DNA from 4 places in the Streptomyces nitrosporeus genome. Region 1 is predicted to be linked to each of the others. Evidence: riboswitches for the same ligand, from Rfam matches in the RefSeq annotation. Region 1 holds a riboswitch; each other region holds the start of a gene.
What was found. A riboswitch is a leader RNA that binds a small molecule or an ion and turns the genes downstream of it on or off. The one in region 1 is predicted to bind cyclic di-AMP.
Positions count from the first base shown of each region.

Region 2: another riboswitch for cyclic di-AMP. It lies ahead of CP967_RS06740 (LysM peptidoglycan-binding domain-containing protein); the one in region 1 lies ahead of CP967_RS02180 (M23 family metallopeptidase).
Region 3: another riboswitch for cyclic di-AMP. It lies ahead of CP967_RS07470 (M23 family metallopeptidase); the one in region 1 lies ahead of CP967_RS02180 (M23 family metallopeptidase).
Region 4: another riboswitch for cyclic di-AMP. It lies ahead of CP967_RS20520 (transglycosylase family protein); the one in region 1 lies ahead of CP967_RS02180 (M23 family metallopeptidase).

Region 1 is NZ_CP023702.1:479,690-484,022, reverse strand. It holds gene CP967_RS02190 (helix-turn-helix domain-containing protein) at 1-441, shown strand, start outside; gene CP967_RS33825 (DUF6126 family protein) at 518-691, shown strand; gene CP967_RS02185 (tyrosine-protein phosphatase) at 818-1,627, opposite strand; cyclic di-AMP (ydaO/yuaA leader) riboswitch at 2,050-2,206, shown strand; gene CP967_RS02180 (M23 family metallopeptidase) at 2,209-3,114, shown strand; gene CP967_RS02175 (SGNH/GDSL hydrolase family protein) at 3,373-4,200, shown strand; gene CP967_RS02170 (STM4011 family radical SAM protein) at 4,262-4,333, opposite strand, start outside.
Region 2 is NZ_CP023702.1:1,571,287-1,575,619, forward strand. It holds gene CP967_RS06730 (SIS domain-containing protein) at 1-874, shown strand, start outside; gene CP967_RS06735 (prolipoprotein diacylglyceryl transferase) at 1,160-1,774, opposite strand; gene CP967_RS06740 (LysM peptidoglycan-binding domain-containing protein) at 2,109-3,008, opposite strand; cyclic di-AMP (ydaO/yuaA leader) riboswitch at 3,011-3,199, opposite strand; gene CP967_RS06745 (hypothetical protein) at 3,567-3,797, shown strand; gene CP967_RS06750 (TOBE domain-containing protein) at 3,957-4,333, shown strand, end outside.
Region 3 is NZ_CP023702.1:1,754,385-1,758,717, forward strand. It holds gene CP967_RS07450 (cold-shock protein) at 102-305, opposite strand; gene CP967_RS07455 (DUF2975 domain-containing protein) at 793-1,290, shown strand; gene CP967_RS07460 (helix-turn-helix domain-containing protein) at 1,290-1,508, shown strand; gene CP967_RS07470 (M23 family metallopeptidase) at 1,644-2,408, opposite strand; cyclic di-AMP (ydaO/yuaA leader) riboswitch at 2,422-2,588, opposite strand; gene CP967_RS07475 (M16 family metallopeptidase) at 2,806-4,188, opposite strand; gene CP967_RS07480 (M16 family metallopeptidase) at 4,215-4,333, opposite strand, start outside.
Region 4 is NZ_CP023702.1:4,620,679-4,625,011, forward strand. It holds gene CP967_RS20510 (cytochrome P450 family protein) at 1-423, shown strand, start outside; gene CP967_RS20515 (LysM peptidoglycan-binding domain-containing protein) at 529-1,620, shown strand; cyclic di-AMP (ydaO/yuaA leader) riboswitch at 1,910-2,078, shown strand; gene CP967_RS20520 (transglycosylase family protein) at 2,079-2,771, shown strand; gene eno (phosphopyruvate hydratase) at 3,091-4,333, shown strand, end outside.

The DNA.
Region 1 (4,333 bases):
ATCTACGGTACGACGGTCTCCGAGCTCCTCGGCGAGATGCCGCCCGAACGTGACGCGATCGTCCGCGGCGGGCCGCTCGGCGGCGGGGCGGCTCCGTCCGCCGCGGCGGACGGAGCGGACGGGTGGCGCTACCGGCAGGCGGGCGGCTCCGGCCACGCGATGCAGGCCCTGCGGGTCCATGTGCCCCACGGGACCCAGGGCGACCTCGTACGCGTACATCCGGGCGAGGAGTGGCTCTACGTCCTCGGGGGGCGGCTGCGGGTCGTCCTGGGGGAGACGCTGCACGACCTCGATCCCGGGGACAGCGCGCACTACGGCTCCCTCACCCCGCACCGGATCTCGGCACTCGACCGCGCGGGCGCCCAACTGCTCTTCGTCCACACCCTGCTGCAGAGCCCCGTGGCGGAACTGTGCCTGGGTGACGGGGCCCACCGTCTCTGACGGCGCCCCCGGCCCTCTCCGGCCACCTCGAACCCTCCGTCTCCCTCCGGCCTCCGGGCGGAAGAGAGGACATGCCATGTCCGATTCAGAGCACTACGACCCGCTCAGCCCCGCCAAGCCGAAGAACCGGGACACCCAGGAACGCAGGATGCCGCGCGGCGTCGTCATCCGGCTCTTCGCCTACCTGGTGGCCGGTCACGTCATCGCGGCCTTCCTCTACCTGCTGTTCACCGTCGCGGGCGAGGGCTGAGAACCCCGGACGGGGACGGAAGGGGCGCCCGGAGCTCCCGGGAGGCGGCCGCCGGACCCCGGTGCCCCGCCTCCGGCGGGAGCCGGGCGGCGGATGCCGCGAGGCGCACCGGCCGCCCCGCCGGTGTCAGACGTCCTCTATCAGGCGCTCGACCAGCCGTTCGCGGGTCTCCGGAGCCAGCTTCAGCCCCTCGGACAGATAGCGCTCCGTGCCGCCCCAGGTCTCCTCGATGGTGGTGAAGGCCGCGGCGAGGTAATCCCGGTGCGCGCCGAAGAGCGGGTCGAGCAACTCCGCCACCTCGTCCGACATGCCCGCCGCCGACGTGTCGCCACGCTGCACCCGGTACCTGCGGCGCACGTCGTCGGACTTGAGGTAGTCGGCCTCGATGGCGTCCTTCTCCACCCCGGCGGCCAGCAGTGTCACGGCGATCGACAGGCCGGCGCGGTCCTTGCCGGCGGCGCAGTGCATCAGCGCAGGGATGCTGTCCTCGGCCAGTGCGTGCAGCACCCTGCTGTGCTCCGCGGTGCGGTCCTTGATGATCGTCCGGTAGGAGGCGATCATGCGGTCCCTGCCCTTGGTCCCCGCCAGGATCGACCGCAGCTGCCCGATGTCCCCGTTCCGCACCAGCCGCCAGAACTCGGCGCCGTCCGCCGGGTCGGAGAGCGGGATGCCGACGTTGCGGACCCCGGGCAGCTCCACGTCGTGCCCGTCCAGCTTGCGGTCGGCCGCGTTGCGGAAGTCGAAGACCGTGTGCAGTCCCAGGGAGGCCAGGAACGCGGTGTCGGCCCCGGTGGCGTGCGCCAGGTGGCCGCTGCGGTAGAGGCGCCCGAACCGCACCCTGCGGCCGTCCGTGGTCGGCAGCCCGCCCACGTCGCGGAAGTTGCGTACGCCGGTCAGCTCGGTGTCGGCCGGCGGAACCTCTGGCAGCTGCGTCACAAGGACTCCTGGGGTGTCTGGCGTCGGCGCCGCTCGCCGACGGGGCACGCCCGCGACGATACGACATCGACGCGTCCGGCGATCGTCCCGCCCGCAGGGCCGGATATCCCGGCGGAGAAATGATCACCGAATACCGCATGTCCGTATTGGTGCATTTAAGAGAACATGCCCTTCTTGTGCGGGAGATGGTGGGAGGCGGGTGAGCGGGATCATATCCGTGACGGTGTGTGGCGGCATCCGCGGTGGACATTCCGTACCCCGCGCGGAAATCCAAGATCCGTGATCCACGGAGGGTGACCGGAATTCCGGCACGGAATTGAGGCCCGCATTCCGCTGCGCAATCCGCGGCTTGTTCCCGGCGTCCCGGCTCGCTTACGGTCACCGTCAATCCGGACGGAACGCCTAATCCTGCCGCCGCCCGGAATCCGCACTCACCACGTGTGGCAGGAGCGGGGGAACCAGGTAAGCCGCCGGCCGGAGCGATCCGGAACGGCTCGGGGTTAAGACGCGTCCCCACGCGGCCGGGCATCTCCAGCCCGAACCCGACAGCTCACCTCGCAGGCGCCGGAGAGGAAACCCCCATGCCCGCACAGGGTAAGCACCGCCGTGCCAAGTCCGGTCCGATCGTCCGCGGCGTCCTCGCCGTCGGGACCGGCGGCGCCGTTCTCGCCCTCCCGCTGATCGGCGCCACCGGCGCCTTCGCGGCCGAGCAGGCCGCCCCCGCGGCCGGCGCCACCGCCGCGCACCAGGCCGCGGCCGCGTCGGACTCCGGGAAGACCGGCACCCCGAAGACCTATTCCGTGGTCGCGGGCGACTACCTGGCGAAGATCGCGTCCGACCAGAAGGTCAAGGGCGGCTGGGAGAAGCTCTACCAGGACAACCGGGACGTCGTCGGCGACGACCCCGGTCTGATCTTCCCGGGTATGAAGCTGACCCTCGGGGCCGGGGCTTCCCAGGCCGCCGCGCAGTCCGCCACCGAGGAGAAGGCGGCGGAGACCGCGCCCGCGACCCCGGCCGCGCAGACCGCGAAGGCGCCGGCCGAGGAGGCGTCCGAGGCCCCGGCGGCCGAGAGCAGCGGCTCCGGCTTCACCACCCCGGTGGAGAGCGCCAACGTCACCACGCAGTACCGCGCTTCCGGCGCCAGCTGGTCCAGCGGCTACCACACCGGCTCCGACTTCCAGGCGGCCTCCGGCACCAGCGTCCGGGCCATCGGCGACGGCACCGTCGTCTCGGCCGGCTGGAGCGGCTCGTACGGCAACGAGGTCGTCATCCAGCACAGCGACGGCATGTACTCCCAGTACGCCCACCTGTCCTCGCTCGGCGTGTCCGCGGGCCAGAGCGTGACCGGCGGCCAGCAGATCGGCCTCTCCGGCTCCACCGGCAACTCCACCGGTCCGCACCTCCACTTCGAGGTCCGCACCGGCCCGGGCTACGGCTCGGACGTCGACCCGATCGCCTACCTGCGTTCGCACGGCGTCTCCATCTGACACGGCCTCACCCGCCGGGACGGGCGGGACGGCTCCATCCGGACGGGAGGGGCGGTGCGCGGCGGCGCACCGCCCCTCCCGCCGTTCCCGGACCCCTCCGTCCCGGGAGCCCGTCCCACGGCGGCCCCTGCCGCGGCGCCTTCGCCGGCCCCACTTATTCCTCCTTTACCAAAAACTGACCGGGTGGTCTTTGTCACCACCCGTCAACCCCTTATTACGGTCGCGTAGGTCACATTCCGCAAGGCAAGATGTGTGCCCGTGGCAGACGATTCGAGAAACAACCAACGAGGCATCATCGGGTCGTACGCAGCGATAGGCGACAGCTTCACCGAGGGAGTCGGCGACCCCGGCCCCGACGGGGCGTTCGTCGGCTGGGCGGACCGTTTCGCGGTCCTCCTCGCGGACCAGCTCCCCCTCCCCGATGCAGCGACCGGCCGCGCGGACGATCCGCACGGGCACTTCCGGTACGCCAATCTCGCCGTACGCGGACGCCTCCTCGACCAGATAGTCGAGGAGCAGGTTCCCCGGGCGAAGGAGCTCGCACCGGATCTGGTGAGCTTCTGCGCGGGCGGCAACGACATCATCCGGCCCGGCTCCGACCCCGATGACGTGGCCGAACGCTTCGAGCGGGCCGTCGCCGACCTGAAGCGGTCGGTCGGAACGGTCATGGTGACCACCGGCTTCGACACCCGTGGCATCCCGGTGCTCCGGCACCTGCGCGGCAAGGTGGCCACGTACACCGCCCATGTCCGGGCCATCGCCGACCGCTACGACTGCCCGGTCCTCGACCTGTGGTCGCTGCGGTCCGTGCAGGACCGGCGGGCCTGGGACGACGACCGGCTGCACCTCTCGCCCGAGGGGCACACCCGGGTGGCGCTGCGGGCGGCCCAGGTGCTCGGGCTCGACGTGCCGGCCGATCCGGACCAGGCGTGGCCGCCGCAGGCGCAGCGGGGCACCCTCGAGGTCCGGCGCGACGACATCCACTGGGCACGCGAGTACCTCGTCCCGTGGATCGGACGCCGGCTGCGCGGCGAGTCCTCCGGAGACCATGTGGAAGCCAAGCGTCCGGACCTGCTGCCTCTCTGAGCCCCTGATCCCGGGGCCCCTGATCCCGGGCCCGGCAGGTCGCCGCGGGCCCGGGGCCCGGTCAGGGCGGGAGCAGCGGGAGCGTACGCCGGGCAGCGGCCGCTCTGGCGGGCCCGCCCGGCGCGGCCGTCCC
Region 2 (4,333 bases), 1.1 Mb from region 1:
CGAGACCGCCGACCAGCCTGGGTGCTGGCGCCGCGCGGCACGGCTCGCGGCCGGCCCGGCGTCGTCGGTCCTTCCCGCCGCCGGTGAGCGCGTCGCCGTCGTCGGCTGCGGGACCTCCTACTACATGGCCCAGGCCTTCGCGGCACTCCGCGAGGAGTCCGGCCAGGGCGAGTCGGACGCCTTCGCCGCCTCGGAGTTCCCTTCCGGCCGCGCATACGACCGGGTGGTCGCGCTGACGCGCTCGGGCACGACGACCGAGGTGCTCGGCCTGCTGACCCGGCTGCGGGGCAGAACGCCGACGGTGGCCGTCACCGCCGACCCGCGGACACCGGTCAGGGAGGCCGCGGACGACCTGGTGGTGCTCGACTTCGCGGACGAACGGTCCGTGGTGCAGACCCGGTTCGCCACCAGCGCCCTCACCCTGCTCCGCGCCCACCTCGGGCTGCACGACGACGCGGTCGTACGGGACGCGGAGACGGCGCTGTCCGAGCCCCTGCCCGAAGGGCTGCTGGAGTGCGCGCAGTTCAGTTTCCTGGGGCGCGGCTGGACGGTCGGGCTGGCGAACGAGGCGGCTCTCAAGATGAAGGAGGCGTCGCTGTCCTGGACCGAGTCGTATCCGGCGATGGAGTACCGGCACGGCCCCATCAGTATCGCCACGGCCGAAACGGCCACCTGGATGTTCGGTACGGCGCCGGAGGGGCTGGCCGAGCAGGTACGGGCCACCGGGGCCCGCTGGGTGGAGGGCACCCTCGACCCGCTGGCCGAACTGGTCCGGGTGCAGCGCCTGGCGGTCGCCCGGGCGGCGGCCCGGGGGCTGGACCCCGACCTTCCGAGGCATCTGACCCGCTCGGTGGTCCTCGGCCCGACCGCCTGAGGCCCCGGCCGCCGGGGAGGCCGACCGCCGGTGGACCCGGCCGCCGGGGAGGCCGACCGCCGGGGGTCCCGGTGATCCGAGAGCCCGGTCAACCCGGGCCCGGTGGGCCGGGCCCAGCGCCCCGGTAGCCGCGCCCGGCGGACGCGCGGCCCGGAACGCGGCATCGGCCTTCACCACCCGGCCGGGTGGTGAAGGCCGATGTCACACGCGGCACGCGGCACGCCGGTCCCGTCCGGCGTCCCGCGCCGGAACCGCGTACATGCGGAACAGGGCGATACGGCGGGGTCAGGACTCCTCGAAGTAGGCGTCCAGCGCCTCGTCGAGTTCCGCCGTCCAGGTCTTGAGGTCCTTTCTGGCACCGGCCTCGACCTCGGCGTTGAACCACCGCCGGCTCGACAGGTGCACCGTGACGGTGAACCTGCGGCCGAAGCGGGGCGTCTTGACCTCGACCGCTCCGATCTCGGACCAGTCGAACTCGGCCTCCTGGTCGTCCAGCTGGAAGCGGACACCCTCGCGGTCCACCCGGATGGCGCCCCGGCGGTCGCTGACCTCGAAGACGGGACCGCCGCTCCTGCCGGAGCCCTCACCCTTGCCGGAGTCCTCGGGGTCCTCCGCGCCTTCGGAGTCCTCCACCTCCTCGGCGCCGCCGGCCTTCTCCGGAGCCTTGTCCGCGTTCGCGGCCTCTTCCTTGTCCATGATCACGTCGGCGGCGCCCACGGCCCCGGTACCGGCCTCGGCAGGCGCCCGGGACGCCTCCGGTTCCTCCGGTTCCTTCGGCGCCCCCGGCGTTCCACCACCCTCCGCGAGCACCGGTGCGGGGGCCGTCAGGCCGGGGATGAACGCCGGGTCTGTCCCTGCGGCGAACTCGGGCTTGTTGTTCGAATCTATGCGCTGCTCCACGGCGGGCAGTATGGACGACGAACCTGTACGTGACCAGTCACGCCGCTCCGGCGCGCCGCCACGGCACCGCGCGCACCCCCGCCGAAGGCCCCGGGAACGGCGGCCGGGCGGACGGGAAACAGCCGGGCTCCGGTTCACCGGAACGTGGCGGCACGCCGGAACTCGGCGGTACGCCGGACCATCCAGCCGGCGAGGGTACGCGGCACCCGCGGAGGGACGCCGCCCCACCCCGCCTCTTCGCCGTGCACCCACAGAACGACGGGTGGTGCGGGCCCTGGGGACCCGCACCACCCGTCGTTCACGCCGGGCTGCCCAGCGGTGCCGGCGTCGTGGCTCAGTAGGCGCCGAAGACGTTGTCGATCGAGCCGTAACGGTCGGCGGCGTAGTTGCACGCGGCCGTGATGTTGGCGACCGGGTCGTAGCTGTCCATCGACGTGCCGGGCACGTGGTAGGCCTGGAAGGTCGGGTCGATGACCTGGAGGAGGCCCTTGGACGGGATGCCCGCGGCGGCGTTGGAGTCCCAGTTGTTGATGGCCATCGGGTTGCCGGAGGACTCACGCATGACGTTGCGGTGGATGCCCTCGTAGGTACCGGGGATGCCGTGCTGGGCCATGATGGCCAGCGACTCGTTGATCCAGCCGTCCAGGTCGTCGGTGTACGCGACCGGCTCGACGGCGGGCTCGGTCTCCGCGACGGTCTCCACGGCCACGGCGGGCTCGGTCTCCGCGACGGTCTCCACGGCCACGGCGGCCGGGGCGCCCTGGGCTCCCTGGGCGGCGAGTGCGGTGCCCGTGCGCACCGAGCGGTCGGCACGGTCCTCGGACTCCGAGGAATCCGAAGCGGTCCGGTCTGCGGTCTTCTCCGCCTCGGTACCGATGGTCAGCTTCAGGCCGACGCGAATCAGGTCGGGGTTGTCGCCGACGGCCTCACGGTTTTCCTTGTACAGCTCCTGCCAGCCACCGCCCACGGAATGGGCACGCGCGATTCCGGCAAGGGAATCACCCAAGATCACGGAATAGGTGACGGAGCCGGAGTCCTTTGCGGCAATCGCCTTGCCGGACGCGGCAGTCGAGGTGGCGGCCTTTTCGACCGCGGCCGTCTGCGCCGGAGCGGCGAAGGCGCCCGTGGCGCCGATCACGGGAAGGGCGAGGGCGGCTCCGCCCGTGCTCACGGCGATGATGCCGCGGGTGAGCGAACTGGACTTGGAACGGCGGCGGTTGGCCATTGCGGGCATGCTGGTTTCCTCTCCGTCGCCTGCGAAGTGAGCTGTCGGGTTCGAGCTGGAGTTGCCCGGCCGCAGACGGACTGCGACTTCACCCCAAGCCGCTCCGGTCACCGGATCGGCACTTACCTGGGTCCCCCGCTCCTGCCGTACGAGATGTGGTCGGGTTCCCGGACGGCGGCAGGATTCGGCGTTCCATCCGGAGTGAGGGTGACCGTAGGCGAGAAATAGCGAAAGGAACAAGCCGCGCATTCGTGATCACAATTCACCCGCAAGATCCATTCACGGGAATTCGTGTAACCGACCCCACACGGCCGCGCCGGATTCCCCGATATCACGGGGCCCTCGACGCGTCGCCACCACCCCCTCGCGCGGTGGAGGTGACGCTGGTCACCAAGTCCGATAAGGGCGATTTGCACCCCGCGCCACTCTCAACGAACCCCGCCCACCCCTGTCGGCATATCGCCTTGAATGACAGAGCTAAATACCCTTAAGCCAACAAATCGGGCATAAGGCTCACCGGTCGGCTTGTCGCGCGTGGCGTGGCGGGCCCGGTGGAACCGGTTCGACATGACGGAGAACGTTCACTTCAGCTACCCGCGGATCACCGTCCTGCCCGTTCAGCCCGGGGATCCGCCCTTCCGCGTCATGGAGATCGACGGGGAGGTCGTCGCGATGGTGACGGCGATGACGGATGTGGTGGAGGTCGCGGCTGCGGCCGGGATCAGGGTGCACGACCTCGACGACCCGGACGTGATCCGCTGGGTGGGGGGCGGCAAGCTCACCTGGCAGAAGCGCTGAAGCCGGCAGAGGGTCCACACCCCGGCACGCAAAGCCGGCACGGCCCGCCCCACCCCACCCCGCCTCGCCCCGGACGCATCGAGCTGCTATATGGCATCTGCGAGGTTATCGAGGAGAAGGCGTTGTAGATGCGCGATAAACAGCCCTATGGTGTGGCACATGCAGTCCTACACCATCGGACAGGCGGCGCGTCTTCTCGGCGTCAGCCCCGACACCGCCCGCCGCTGGGCCGACGCGGGGCGGGTCGCGACGCACCGTGACGAGAGCGGCCGCCGCCTCATCGAGGGGCGTGCCCTGGCGGCCTTCTCGGTGGAGCTGGCACAGGCGGGCGCCGATGAGGAGGAGGTCTCCTACACCTCCGCGCGGAACGCCTTCCCCGGCATCGTCACCGCGGTCAAGCTGGGTGATGTCGCCGCCCAGGTGGAGATCCAGGCCGGCCCCCACCGTCTCGTCTCGCTCCTCACCCGCGAGGCGGTGGAGGAACTCGGCCTGGAGGTCGGCATGCAGGCCACGGCCCGGGTGAAGTCGACCAGCGT
Region 3 (4,333 bases), 1.3 Mb from region 1:
AAAAGCCGGGTCCGGGATTTCACCGAAGGGCCGACCTCGGCCCGGACGGCGCCGGGGCCCGCACCTTCAGGAGGTGCGGGCCCCGGCGCGTGGGCGCGAGATCAGGCGGGAACGATGTTCTCGGCCGTCGGGCCCTTCTGGCCCTGCGCGATGTCGAAGTTCACCTTCTGGCCTTCCTGCAGCTCACGGAAGCCCTGGGCGGCGATGTTCGAGTAGTGGGCGAACACGTCGGCGCCGCCACCGTCCTGCTCGATGAAGCCGAAGCCCTTTTCCGCGTTGAACCACTTCACGGTGCCAGATGCCATGTCTGTCTCCTTCGGGGTGATACCCGGAGCCCACACCGTGTGGCCTCCGGTTGTCGCACGCCGTTCACCCCGACCGGCCGATGACCGGAAATACTTGAATGCGGTCCGAGGTGGTTGCCACCTCGGAGACACCTACGTTTTGGGATCCACAACTGCAACTGACTTCGACAGTAGCACGGTGGCGACCGCACGGAATGATCCGGAATTCCGAACGACCCACCGGCGGAGATTCCCTCGCCGCACCCCTTCGTTATTTCTCACTCCGCGGGAACACATATCGACGCGCCGGAGAAGAAGCATTTCGGGGTGGCGCCCACCGGACCGGGACACCCCCACGGCTCCACCGGCCGGCCACGAGCCGGCGGAGGGCGGGCGTCCGGGGCGTTTCGGATACCCGCCCCGCCTTCACGGGCACCGGCACCGCACCCCTTGCTCGACCTATCGCTTATCGATAGCTTTCTATCGTTGGACGATCGAGGGAGAGATGATGGGACGCATGACCGTGCTCGCCCTGCGGGCGGTACTCGCGGCACTGCTCATGGGCTCGGTATTCGTACAGGCCGTGATGGTGCCGCTGCTGGCCATGGATCTGGGTGACCTCGCCGCGGATCACGCGTATCTGCGGACCCCGCTGCTCACGATCGTCGTCCTGGGCTTCGTGACGGTCGAGATCGTCCTGGTCTGCGTATGGCGGCTGGTGACGATGGTCCGGCGCGGGACGGTCTTCTCGCACGCCGCCTTCCGCCATGTGCACGTGGTGATCGGCGCTGTCGTGGCGGCCGCCCTGCTGGTCCTCGCCCTCGCGGTCCTCCTGGCCCCCGGCGAAGCCGTGGCCCCGGGCGTGGTGCTCCTGGTCTGCGGGGCGGCCGTCGCCGTCCTCGGTGTGGCGCTCGTCGTGCTCGTGCTGCGGATGCTGCTCGCCCAGGCCGTCGCACGTGACGTCGAGGCGGCGCGGATGCGGGCCGAACTGGACGTGGTGATCTGATGCCGATCGTCGTCGGCATCGATGTGATGCTCGCGAAGCGGAAGATGTCCGTGGGCGAGCTCGCGGAACGGGTCGGGATCACCCCCGCCAACCTCGCGGTGCTCAAGAACGGACGGGCGAAGGCGGTCCGCTTCGCGACACTCGCGGCGCTGTGCGAGGCGCTCGACTGCCAGCCGGGAGACCTGCTGCGGTGGGAGGCGGCCGAGGAGGAGGGGTGACCGGCCGGCCGCCGTGGACGCCGGGCCGCCCCGGAGCCCCGCGCCCGGCCCGTGCCGGGGGGCCGGGCGCGGGACGGGGAGCCGGTGCGGGACGGGGGCCGGGCGTGGGACGGGGCCCGGTGCGGACCGCGTCGCTCAGAGCTGGACGCCGTGCGAACGGAGGTAGGCGACCGGGTCCATGTCGGAGCCGTAGTCCGGGGTCGTACGGGCCTCGAAGTGCAGGTGCGGGCCCGTGGAGTTGCCGGTGGAGCCGGAGAGGCCGATCTGCCGGCCCGCGGCGACGCTCTGGCCGACGGACACGTCGATCGAGGAGAGGTGTCCGTACTGGGTGTAGGTGCCGTCCGTCATCCGGAGCACGACGTTGTTGCCGTACGCGCCTCCCCATCCGGCTTCGACGACCGTGCCGGCGCCCACCGCGACGACGGAGCTGCCGGACGCGGCGCGGAAGTCCACGCCCGAGTGGCTGCCGGAGGACCAGAGGGAGCCCCCGGACCTGTAGCCGGTGGTGACGTACGAGCCGGCGACCGGGAGGCGGAAGGCGTTGAGCCGGGCGCGTTCGGCGGCACGGGCGGCGCGGGCCTCGGCCTCGCGGGCCTCCTCGGCGCGCGCCTCGGCCCTGCGCTCGGCCTCCGCCTGGGCCTCCGCCTTCGCGGCGAGCTCGGCCTGGCGCAGCTGGGCCTCGGCCTGGGCGTCGATCCGGTCGGCGAGGGTGCTGCCCATCGAGACGGCCTGGGTCAGTCCGGTGCCCCCCGCCGGGGCCGCTTCCGCGGCGAGGGCCGGGGAGGCTGCGGCGCCGACGACGCCGGCGGCGGCCAGGACCGCGACACCGGCGGCCCGGGTGCTCCTGCGGGCCGGACGGCTCGGGGCACGGTGCTTCCCGGTGGCACGGGTGAACGCCATGGAGGGGCGGTTCCTTTCCTTCCTTCTCGCCTACCGGGTTAGCTGACGGGTTCGGAGCAGGAAGGTCTCCTACGGGCACCTGGGCCCTCGCGGGGCCCGGACGTCCGATTCACCCCAGGGACACGGTGGGTCCCCGGCTCCCCTGGCTCGCGCCTGACGGGGACTCGGCGATGGCTGCCCGGCGCCGCGGATGCGGCATACGTCCGGCGGACAGCCGAGCCGACGCTAGGCGGGAGGGCTTTCGATCACCAAGCGGACAGGCCCTTTTGTCGGACATCCCACAGGGCATACCCCCTCTTTCGGACCATTCCGGGCGTGGGGTGGCGTGGGTACGCCAGGGGCCCCGGCGAGCGCTTCCGCTCGCCGGGGCCCCTGGGAGGAGGACGGTGACCGTCCGTCAGCCGTTGACGACCGTCACCTCTCCGATGCCCAGTTCCCGCACCGGGCCGGCGATCCGGGCGGCGTCCCCGACCAGCACGGTGACGAGCCGGTCCACCGGGAAGGCGTTCACCACGGCGGCGGTCGCCTCGACCGTGCCGGTCTCGGCCAGGCGCGCGTACAGGTGGGCCTGGTAGTCGTCCGGGAGGTGCTGCTCCACCTGGTCGGCCAGGGTCGCCGCGACGGAGGCGGCGGTCTCGAACTTCAGCGGGGCGACGCCCACGAGGTTCTGCACCGCGGTCTCCCGCTCGGCGTCGGTGAGCCCTTCCGCCGCCAGCGTCCGCAGGACCTTCCACAGGTCCTCCAGCGCGGGGCCGGTGGACTCGGTGTCCACCGAGCCGCTGATGGCCAGCATCGCTGCTCCGGTCGCCCCGGCGGCGGAGCCGGGCGCGGTGGAGCGCAGCACCTGGGCGAAGGCCCGGACGCCGTAGGTGTAGCCCTTCTCCTCACGCAGGACCCGGTCCAGCCGTGAGGTGAGGGTTCCGCCCAGGCAGTAGGTGCCGAGGACCTGGGCCGGCCAGACGCTGTCGTGGCGGTCGGCGCCGATCCGGCCGATCAGCAGCTGGGTCTGCACGGCTCCGGGGCGGTCGACGACGATCACCCGGCCGGTGTCGTCCGCGGTGATCGGGGGGACCGGACGGGCCTGGGCGGTGTTCCCGGACCAGTCGCCGAGAGTACCGGCGAGCAGGGCGTCCAGATCGACGCCGGTGAGGTCGCCGACGATCACCGCGGTGGCGGTGGACGGCCGCACATGGGCGTCGTAGAAGGCCCGTACGGCGGCCGCGTCGATGCTCCGCACGGTCTCCTCGGTGCCCTGGCGGGGCCGGGACATCCGCGCGGTGGCCGGGAAGAGCTCCCTGGAGAGCTGCTTGGCGGCACGCCGGGCCGGATTGGCCTGCTCGTGCGGGATCTCGTCCAGGCGGTTGCCGACCAGGCGCTCCACCTCGTCCTCCGCGAAGGCGGGGGCCCGCAGCGCCTCGGCGACCAGGCCCAGCGCCTTGGCCAGCCGGGAGACCGGGACCTCCAGCGAGACCCGTACACCCGGGTGGTCGGCGTGGGCGTCGAGGGTGGCGCCGCACCGTTCCAGTTCGGCGGCGAACTCCTCGGCGGAGCGCTTGTCGGTGCCCTCCGACAGTGCGCGCGCCATGATCGTGGCCACACCGTCCAGGCCCTCGGGCTCGGCGTCCAGCGGTGCCTGGAGGAAGATCTCCACGGCGACGACCTGCTGGCCGGGCCGGTGGCAGCGCAGCACGGTCAGGCCGTTGGGCAGGGCGCCCCGGTCGGGCGCCGGGAAGGCCCAGGGCCGGGCCTCGCCCGCGGTCGGCTGCGGGTGGTACTCCATCGCTACTCCCGTCACGGCGGCGTCGGTCACTTGTCCGCCCCCTCGTGCGCGTCGGTGCCGGCGTCCTGTGCCGCCGCGTCGCTGTCGTCGGCCGGTTCGACCGGTTCGTAGACCAGCACCGCCCTGTTGTCCGGGCGCAGCCGCT
Region 4 (4,333 bases), 4.1 Mb from region 1:
GAGGAACTGCTCCGCTACGACGGACCGGTGGAACTCGCCACCTGGCGCTACGCGACGGTCCCCCTGACGCTGGGCGGGCAGGACATCGCCGCGGGGGACCCCGTGCTCGTGGTGCTGGCCGCCGCGGACCGGGACCCCGCGCGCTTCCCCGAGCCGGACGTCCTGGACCTCGCGCGAAGTGACAACCAGCACCTCGGATACGGGCACGGCATCCACTACTGCCTCGGCGCGCCGCTCGCCCGGCTGGAGGGCAGGACCGCGCTGGCGACCCTGCTGACGCGCCTCCCCGATCTGCGGCTCGCCGTGGGGACAGCTGATCTGCGGTGGCGCGGCGGGCTCATCATGCGGGGGCTGCGCACCCTTCCGGTGGAGTTCGGGGCACCGGGCCGGACCGAAGAAAGTGACGCCCCGTCAATTCTGTGACTTTCGCGTGATCTCCGCTGCATCGACTTGTGACACCCGTTCGAGTCCCGCTAGGTTCACCGTTCGACTCTCCAGTCACCTGTCAGTCACACGGAAGGCAATCCCATGGGCTCCGCGAACGGCAGACACCGCCGCCCTCGCCAGGCACCGGCCATCGTCGTCACCGCAGGCGTGACGGGATCGGCGATCGCCATCCCACTGCTCGGCGCCACCGGCGCGAACGCGGCCGAGGCATCCACCTGGGACCGGGTGGCCGAGTGCGAGAGCGGCGGCATGTGGAGCGCCGACCTCGGCAACGGCCGCTACGGCGGCCTCCAGCTGTCCCAGGACACCTGGAAGTCGTACGGGGGCACGGTGTACGCGCCCCGCGCCGACCTCGCCAGCCGCTCGCAGCAGATAGCGGTCGCCGAGAAGGTGCTGGACGACCAGGGTCCGCAGGCGTGGGCCAGTTGCGCGGTGGTCTCCGGGCTGGTGCTCGACGGAGGGCTGCCGGGCGTGGACCCGGGCGGCGACCCGGCGGACACCTCCCTGCCCGGATCCACCGGATCCACCGGGGAGACGACGCGCGAGACGGACGAGGACACGGCGGACGAGGTGTCCGGCGCCGCGGAGGACGACGCCGAGGGCGGTGCGGGGGACGGGGCGAAGGACCCCGCGGCCGACGCCGGCGCGGCGGACGACGGCGGACGGAAGGGGAAGGCGGGCACGCCCGGAGGGAAGGAGACCCCCGGGGACTCCGGCGGATCCGCGCCCTCGGCGTCACCCTCCACCGCCCCCGAGCCCGAGGCGTCCCAGAGCCCCGGCCGCACCGGAGGCGGGAAGCACCGCGGCGCGCCCGCTCCCGAGGCGGGTACGGGGACGGGGGCGGACGCGGGACGCGATACCGGCCGGCACGCCTCCCGCGGCGACTCTGGCGCGCGCGAGGACTCCGGCGCGGACGGCACCTACACGGTCCGCGAGGGCGACAACCTCTGGTCGATCGCGGGCGCCCAGGACGTGCCCGGCGGCTGGACGGCCCTCTACGAGGCCAACAGGGGCGAGGTCGGCTCCGACCCGGACCTGATCCTCCCGGGCCAGGACCTCGACCTGGCGGCCGCGGGCACCGGAGCGGCCGGCGGCACGGCGGCCGGCGATGACACGGCGGCCGGGGACGCGACCGCCGGGGCGGCCGGCGGGAAGACCGCCTCCGGCCACTGATCAAAACGGGAAAACACCCCGAAAACAAGGGTAGTTAAGGGGCCTATGTCCACTTATGCGTAAGTGAGACATGGGTCTCTTTGCTGTTCGCGGCGGGCCTCGCCCGTCCGGTCCGTCCGTATCGGCTCCGACCTGCGGAAATAATCCCCTGCCCCCCTTCGGTACGTGCTGATTGCGCGTTATGTCCAGCTTTGAATGTCGGGGTTGGGTGTGTTTACGGTCGGAGCCGCTCGCACCGCGGGCACCTTCGACCGTCACGCCGAATCCTGCCGTCGGCCGAAGGGAACAGACGCGTCATGCGCCGTAGGCAGGAGCGGGGGACCCAGGTAGGTGCCGGAGCGGACCGTCGGGAAGACGGTCGGACCGGCTCGGGGTGAAGTCGCTCGCCAGTGCGGGCGACCGGGCAGCTCACAGCCCGAACCCGACAGCTCACCTCGTAGGCGTCGGTGAGGAGAACCATGCTGCTTTCGAACAAGGGCAAGCACCGTCGTACCTCCAGGGCCGTCCGCATCGCCACGATGGCCGGTGTCGCCGGTGCCGCCGTCGCCGTCCCGCTGATGGGTGCCACCGGCGCCTCCGCCGCGTCCGTCGAGACCTGGGACGCCGTCGCGCAGTGCGAGTCCGGTGGCAACTGGTCCATCAACACCGGCAACGGCTACTACGGCGGCCTGCAGTTCTCGCAGTCCAGCTGGGCCGCCGCCGGCGGCACGCAGTACGCCGCGCGGGCCGACCTGGCCACCAAGGAACAGCAGATAGCCACCGCCGAGAAGCTCCTCGACCTCCAGGGGCCGGGCGCCTGGGCGTGCGCCGGAGCCGGCGGTCTGACGAACGACGGTGTCGACCCCGGCGTCGACACCGGTGCCGCCGCGAACGGCGACACCGACCCGCAGGCCGCACCGGAGCGCGAGGCCGAGCAGCCCGCCACCCGCAGCGAGAAGCGCACCGCTCCCGAGGAGACCGTCACCACCCCCACCGGTGAGAAGGTCCAGAAGGGTGACGGCGAGTACGAGGTGAAGACCGGCGACACCCTCAGCAAGATCGCCGGTGCGAAGGACGTCAAGGGCGGCTGGGAGAAGCTGTTCGAGCTGAACGACGACATCGTCAAGGACGCCGACCTGATCTTCCCGGGTCAGCAGCTCCACCTGAAGTAGTCCGGGATCCTCCTCCCCGGACGGCCACCCGGCCCGGCGCACCCACCCCCCTGTGCGCCGGGCCGGCGGCGTGCCGGGGGCTTCCCGGAAGGGCTTTCGGGGCGCCGCCGGAACGGCCTCCTGGGGGGTGAGTGTTCAACAGTTGTAGTTACCTGCCAGTAAATTTCTGAAGAAACGCCCGTAATGCGGGTGCTTGAGACCTTTTTCGTCCCAGGGGACGGGCGGTCGGCCGACGCAGCGGGCCGGGCCGGTTAGGCTCGTGTCGCTAGGCCACCGTGACCCTGGACAACCAGTGTCAGATCCCAGAAGGAGATGCCTCGTGCCGTCCATCGACGTCGTCGTAGCCAGGGAAATCCTCGACTCCCGGGGGAACCCCACGGTCGAGGTCGAGGTTGGTCTCGACGACGGCAGCACGGGTCGTGCTGCCGTTCCGTCCGGTGCTTCCACGGGTGCGTTCGAGGCCATCGAGCTCCGTGACGGCGACCCCAACCGCTACCAGGGCAAGGGCGTCGAGAAGGCCGTCCTCGCCGTGATCGAGCAGATCGGTCCGGAGCTCGTCGGTTACGACGCCACCGAGCAGCGCCTCATCGACCAGGCGATGTTCGACCTGGACGCGACCGAGAACAAGGGCTCGCTCGGCGCCAACGCCATCCTCGGCGTCTCGCTGGCCGTGGCGCACGCCGCGTCCGAGGCCTCCGACCTCCCGCTCTTCCGCTACCTCGGCGGCCCGAACGCGCACCTGCTGCCCGTTCCGATGATGAACATCCTGAACGGCGGCTCGCACGCCGACTCCAACGTGGACATCCAGGAGTTCATGATCGCGCCGATCGGCGCCGAGTCCTTCTCCGAGGCCCTGCGCTGGGGCGCGGAGATCTACCACACCCTGAAGAAGGTCCTGAAGACCAAGGGCCTGTCCACCGGTCTCGGCGACGAGGGCGGCTTCGCCCCGAACCTCGAGTCCAACCGCGCCGCCCTCGACCTCATCATCGAGGCCATCAAGGAGGCCGGCTACGTCCCCGGCCGCGACATCGCGCTCGCCCTGGACGTCGCCGCGTCCGAGTTCTACAAGGACGGCGTCTACGAGTTCGAGGGCAAGTCCCGCTCGGCCGCCGAGATGACCGAGTACTACGAGGAGCTCGTCTCCGCGTACCCGCTGGTCTCCATCGAGGACCCGCTGTACGAGGACGACTGGGCCGGCTGGAAGGTCATCACCGACAAGCTGGGCGCCAAGGTGCAGATCGTCGGTGACGACCTCTTCGTCACCAACCCCGAGCGCCTCTCCCGCGGCATCGAGGAGGGCTCCGCCAACGCCCTCCTCGTCAAGGTCAACCAGATCGGTTCGCTGACCGAGACTCTGGACGCCGTCGAGCTGGCCCAGCGCAACGGCTTCAAGTGCATGATGTCCCACCGTTCCGGCGAGACCGAGGACGTCACCATCGCCGACCTCGCGGTCGCCGTGAACTGCGGTCAGATCAAGACCGGCGCCCCGGCCCGTTCGGACCGTGTCGCCAAGTACAACCAGCTGCTGCGCATCGAGGAGATCCTCGACGACGCCGCGGTCT